Panacibacter microcysteis: one gene and its partner. Each later gene encodes a partner of the first gene's protein in a complex. Links are inferred from orthologs where the notes say so. Each region holds a gene or a part of one and is shown on either strand. Other genes may lie near its edges.

Region 1 (3,135 bases):
TGGTCTGCAAAAAGTTTTTGGTTACGCTCGTAGTTTTCTTTTGCCTGTTGCAGCTTTACTTCATTTAAAGAAATATCGCCCCTGTTGCCTTTTAACGAAACGGATGCGTTGTTGAGTGAGGCTTTTGCATTGAGTATGTCTGCTTCAGCTGCTTTATAATCAGCTTCCATCTGCAGCAGTTGCACCTGCAGTTCATCATCGTCAATTGTTGCAACCAGTTGTCCCGAACTTACAGAGTCGTAATCCTGCACAACGATATCTTTTACATAACCGGATACACGCGGCAATACGGCAGCTATCTGTGTTTCTACCTGTGCGTTATCTGTTGTTTCGTGAGCAAGCGCGTAGGAGATTTTGGTATAGCCTATTATACCACCTGCTATTAATACGGCTGAGAGAATAATGATTCTTAAAGGAGATCTTTTTTTCTTTGGTTGTAATTCCTGCTGTTCCATAACGTTTGTTATTCTGAATGTTATATTGTTAGTTTTTTAGTAAGTGTGAGCGTAGCAGATCCTGCAGATGATCTATCAATCTCTTCTTGAATTTCGGATCTTCGTAAGGCACATAATCGGGGTCTTTATCAATAAGCTTGTTGCACATTTTTCTTGACAGTAATACCTGGTTAAATGTGCCGAATACAGATGCCATTACCAGTGGTGCATCTACTTTTCTGAATACACCTTTTTTAATGCCGCTTTCTATAATGCCCCTGACGGCGATAGAATTGGGTGAAATAATATCAATGATCGTATTCTGCAGACCTTCGCGCTGGTGCAGCATCAGCTCCTGGTGAATAACGCGATGAAACAACCTGTTGTGAAAGATCTTGTTTACATATACGTCCACCACTTTCTCCAGCTTTTGTATTTCAGAAAGCGTACTGTCTTTTACCAGTTCCTCTATAATACCTTTTGTGTAAGCCGACTTATAAGCTACCATGGCTTCGAATAATTTTTCTTTCGATCCGAAGTAATAGTTTACCATGGCCACATTTACTTCTGCTTTGGCTGCAAGCTCACGTATAGATGTGCCTTCGAACCCTTTTTCTGCGAAAAGCTCTACGGCTGTGTTGATGATATGCTCTTTTTTATCGTTCATTGATGTTGCAATTACAAACACAAAATTAAACAAATGTTTAAATTAAACAAACGTTTAATTAACGGGGTGCATATTTTTTACTTTTCTGTGAGATTTTGGTAGCCGGCATTTGGTTTTCATGGCAGCGGCTGTTGTGTCACTCACTTCAGGGTTCTGTTTTTATGGCGGCTGCAGCGTTTCGCTTATGCCAAAAGGTTAGCGGGCACTGTCAACTGTGAAGGAGCACCCGGCAGGTTTGTCATAAAACACAGTGTACGCTACGCAGCACAGTATAACAGTGTTGGAAGAAGACAGGCGCTGACCGTACCAGGAGCTGCTGCATAAAGCTTTTGCTGTACAAGTGTGCGACGCAACAATAGCCCGATGCATGTACACCTGCCGGGTACATGCACAAAAAAAGCAGGCTTTAAGCCTGCTTTTCAAACATTGTACGTACACTATTATAAATGTGCCTGTATCTTCTTTTCGAGCATTGATTTTGGCACAGCGCCAATTTGCTTGTCAACCACTTTGCCACCTTTTATAAAAAGAATAGCTGGTATGGAAGTGATACCGTAATTAACACTGACAGAAGGATTATGGTCAACATTTAGTTTGCCAATATTTACCTTACCGCTGTATTCTTTGGAAAGTTCTTCAATTACGGGACCAATTGCACGGCACGGACCACACCACTCAGCCCAAAAATCAATCACCGTCAATTTATCGCTATCCAGCACATCTGTCTGGAAGTTTGCATCTGTAAATTCTAAAGCCATGGTATTTTTGTTTTATGTTATGAATGATACCTCTGGAACAAATTTAAAACCAATTTTAAACAAGTTGTGCTTTTGTCAGATTGGTATTTGCTATGAGGTAATAGTTTGAAATTATTGACGAACCAGTACAACAAAACTGACAACGGGTCATCAAACATTTCAGGATAACAGGTTTTGCCGGGCAAGAAACTCGAGTTTATCATTGGCATCGAGCAGGCGATGGGTAAGTTCTTTATTCTCTTTTCTAAGTCTGTACACTTCATACGCTTTATCAACAAAAATCTTAATATCAGATTCGTTCCAGGGCTTGGTAAGGTATTTATAAACCTGGCCGCGGTTGATGGCATCTATTACGGCGTTGATATCTGTATAACCTGTAATAAGTATGCGGATGGGATCGGGAAAAGGTTCGAGAATAGATTCAAAAAATTCTATACCAGACATAACGGGCATACGCTGATCGCTTAATATCACATGCACTTCATGCTGCTCCAATATCTTTCTGCCCTCTTCTGCAGATTCTGCTGTAAACACATTAAACTCCCGCCTGAACGAGGCTTTAAAAGAAAGAAGGTTATGGGGCTCATCATCTATATATAGCACATTAATCATTGTACCGAATTATGAATTTGTTTAACAAATTATGCAATTTAGAATAACACGATCACTTAATCCCTTTAATAAACGTAAATTCTCTGTATTTTGTGTATAATTGCCATAATTTCATTTTATTACATCATTTGTCTCATGCAAACAAATTTGAGAATTAGGGCTTTCAGAGCAACTGAGGACTTTGAATCGTGCGTCAAATTTTATGAAGGACATAAAAAGGTTTTGGAGAACCATGGGATAACAAAAGTTACCTCATCCAATAATGAGTGGATGCAAAGCGACTCAGTGTTTGTAGTGGTAGTGGAAACACTGGATGGTGAAAAACTTTATGGTGGTGTAAGAATTCATGTGTCGAGCAGCACGTCGGGCCCATTGCCCATACAAACTGCCACCGGCAAATTAGACCCTAAAATTCATGATGTAGTACAAAACTATGCACAATATGGTGCAGGTGAATTGTGTGGGTTATGGAACTCTAAAGAAGTAGCAGGCTATGGTATTGGTAGCATCTTTCCTATAAGAGCAGCAACATCCATTACAAACCAGATAGGGCTGAGATCATTATTTTTTCTATGTTCCCCTGCTACACTGCGCTTCAATGAATGGATCGGCAGCCGCGTAATAGCTGAAGTTGGCAACAATGGTTCTTTCTATTATCCCAAAC
Region 2 (3,128 bases), 300 kb from region 1 along the record:
ACTTAAAACAAACTTTGAACAGATTGTTGGTGCCGGCTACAGCGTAAGCCTTTTTACGGACTGGCAAAGTGATACGATCAATGAAGTTTGGATTAAAACAAAAGATACAGATGGCTTTAGTGCGCCGCCAGAATTTTTTGGCGCTAAAGCTGCGACAAAGAATATGCATCCCATCGCCACACTGTCTGCAGAAAACTGTACCGATCAAATGGGTGTTGCGGGGCCATGGTTTGAAAGAATGCCGCATTTTAAAATGGGCTTTACACCCAGCAGTGGTGTGGAATTGCAGGCAGAATATTTTGTTGCAAAGCAGGACGCTGCAGAAGCGATCTTTGCCGTAGCAAAACTCGGAAAGCAGGTAGGCCCGCATCTTTTTATTACGGAGATACGTACCATAGCCGCAGATGATCTCTGGATGAGCCCCTGCTACAAACAGGATTCGGTAGCTATTCACTTTACATTGAAACAGGAAATACCTGAAGTAATGCGGTTGTTACCCGTGATTGAAAAAACACTCGCACCATATGATGCAAAACCACACTGGGGAAAGTTATTCACTTACAAGCATAAAGATTTACTCAGCCGTTATAAAAAAATGACTGCCTTTACAGCAATGGTAAAAGAATACGATCCAAAAGGCAAGTTCAGGAATGCATACCTTGAGCGCAACGTATAAAGTGTGCGCCACAAAAAAGGTCCGCTGCAAGGCGGACCTTTTTTTATACCTGGAAATTGTATGTTTTACTGTTCTGTTTCGGCAAATACCTGTTTGGCTTTATCAAATCTTTCCCTGAAGTCTATGTACCGTTTTTGCAGTGAAACATGCTCCTCATCTGCGGCGTTGGCCTGCCGTGCATTTTCTTCATCGCGCATAAACGCTGCAATATTCATTTTGTGCAGGTGCATTTCATGTTTTAGTTCATCTATCTGCCGGCGAAAATCCGCAAACTGTTCTTTTGATTTGTTTACAAAGCCGGTTGTTTCAGCATCCTGCTTTTTTGCAGCCAGTTCTGCGAGGTGATCATCAAAGATCCGGAGTACAGTAATGTCTTCATTCATTTCTGCTATCCAGAGCCTGTAGCGTAAATGCAATTTCATAAGCGATGTATTGCCTGCCATACGAGGTGTTTTGTTCATAACAAATTTAACTGAATGGTTAGTATAACCATCACCAATAAAAGAAAAATATGTGCCAGTTGTAAAAATAAAAAAGCAGCCTGTTAAAGCTGCTTCTTCTTCATTACGATTGTCTGTATGCTACACCAATCCTTTTGCGCTTAAATATCTTTCTGCATCCAACGCTGCCATACAACCGCTACCTGCTGCCGTTACAGCCTGGCGGTAAATTTTATCCTGTACATCACCTGCTGCAAATACACCTTCTACATTTGTTTTAGAAGTGCCGGGCACTGTTTTTATATAACCGGCTTCATCCATGTCGAGAAATGATTTAAAAATACCGCTGTTGGGCTCATGGCCAATGGCCACAAAAAATGCGCTTACCGGGACCGTTTGCTCCACACCGGTAACGTTATTTTTGATACGCACAGCTTCTGTTTTCGTTTCACCAACAATCTCCAGGGTATCGTTGTTCCAGTATATTTTGATGTTGGGTGTGGCCTTTACCCTGTCCTGCATGATCTTACTGGCTTTCATACCATTTTCGTCTTTTCTAACGATCATGTGCACGGTGCTTGCCAGTTTGGACAGGTATAACGCTTCTTCACACGCCGTATCACCGGCACCTACAATGGCCACTTCTTTACCACGAAAGAAAAACCCATCGCATACTGCGCATGCGCTAACACCATAACCGTTGAGGCGTTGTTCGCTTTCAAGCCCCAGCCATTTGGCTGATGCACCTGTTGAAATAATTACTGCATCTGCTTCTATCCATTTGCCTTCATCTATCTGTACTTTATGTACCGGGCCGCTAAAGTCTACCGCTGTAGCCAGGCCATAACGTACATCTGTGCCCATGCGCAGTGCCTGCTTTTCAAAATCTACCATCATTTCAGGGCCCTGTATTCCTTCAGGGTAGCCGGGATAATTTTCAACCTCTGTTGTAATAGTAAGCTGGCCACCGGGTTGAATACCCTGGTACAACACCGGCTTCATATTGGCACGTGCTGCATAAATAGCAGCAGTATAACCAGCCGGGCCGGAACCTATAATTAAACAATGTACTTTTTCTGTAACGCCGTTTTCCATATCGTATTCAATAATTTTTTGTTTACAAACTGTTGTTCTTTGAGCATCGCCTGTTGTGTCACTCACTGCACCGTTCCGTTTTTATGGCGGCTGCAGCGTAGCGTATCAGCACCTGCTAAATGGCACTATACATTACCTGCAGGTATAAACCGCGAAGCTATGAAAAGATGACTGCTGCTTTGCAGTACAAGAGTGCGACGCAACGGAAGCCTGATACCTGCACTGCAGCAGGGTTCATAATGTCTTTCTTACTTATAAAGACGGCAAAGTTACGTTGTGCTTACATAATAAATAATGCTGCAAAATACATCTGCATTACTTGGGGATAATGAGCGTTTTGTACTGCACCGCATAACCGCTGAAGCCACCCAGTGCACCGTTACTGATGTTTCCCAATACTTTGCCCGGTGTAGAAAACGGGTTGCCATTGCTTTGCCACGCAAACTCCCAGGTGTTCCAGAAAAGATAGGTAGCGCGGTCTATATTGCAGTATTTGAGTGTTACAGTATCTCCCCTGTGTACAAAGCCATAACTCTCCTGCTGAATGGGGTCTTCGAGACTGTTTTTATCCCAGCCCGCATCAAACTGCAGGGTAACGGTTATGCCATCTACCACCTGGTCATCAAAAACAGAATTAAGACCTGGCAGAAAACGACCATTATTTACACTTGTAAAATAGCGTACATAATTGCCTAGGCCCGGCGGGTCGGTTACCGTAAGCATTAAAGCACACAAAGTAGTGTCTTCTACAAAAGGAACGGGCTTCCAGAATAAGGAGTCAACCGTTTTTGTAAGCCTTGGAATAGTAGTGGTGGAGCTGTATGTTTCTCCGTCTTTGGTGGTAACATTGAGCGTATACGTTTTGTCCAGCTCGCCAATCAATATTTGAGCGAAATCGCTGCTGTCGACAGAATAAT

The links.
Region 2: the proteins of trxA (region 1) and trxB are in contact, whole or in part, in a crystal structure (PDB 1F6M), measured with the Escherichia coli proteins. The link is inferred for Panacibacter microcysteis from one-to-one orthologs.

Annotation. Positions count from the first base shown.
Region 1 is NZ_JADWYR010000001.1:554,924-558,058, forward strand. The notes cover bases 201-2,998. They hold trxA (thioredoxin), read right to left. Parts: upstream 1,860-2,998; coding sequence 1,542-1,859; downstream 201-1,541. Other genes in these bases: I5907_RS02275 (HlyD family secretion protein), read right to left, coding at 201-455; I5907_RS02280 (TetR/AcrR family transcriptional regulator), read right to left, coding at 484-1,101; I5907_RS02290 (response regulator), read right to left, coding at 2,019-2,471; I5907_RS02295 (hypothetical protein), read left to right, coding at 2,694-2,998. In the rest of the region: more of I5907_RS02275, read right to left, coding at 1-200; more of I5907_RS02295, read left to right, coding at 2,999-3,135. UniProt on the Escherichia coli protein: Participates in various redox reactions through the reversible oxidation of its active center dithiol to a disulfide and catalyzes dithiol-disulfide exchange reactions.
Region 2 is NZ_JADWYR010000001.1:256,011-259,138, forward strand. Bases 235-3,025 are described here. They hold trxB (thioredoxin-disulfide reductase), read right to left. Parts: upstream 2,212-3,025; coding sequence 1,258-2,211; downstream 235-1,257. Other genes in these bases: I5907_RS01085 (FAD-binding protein), read left to right, coding at 235-676; I5907_RS01090 (hypothetical protein), read right to left, coding at 742-1,098; I5907_RS01100 (DUF4249 domain-containing protein), read right to left, coding at 2,527-3,025. Also shown: more of I5907_RS01085, read left to right, coding at 1-234; more of I5907_RS01100, read right to left, coding at 3,026-3,128.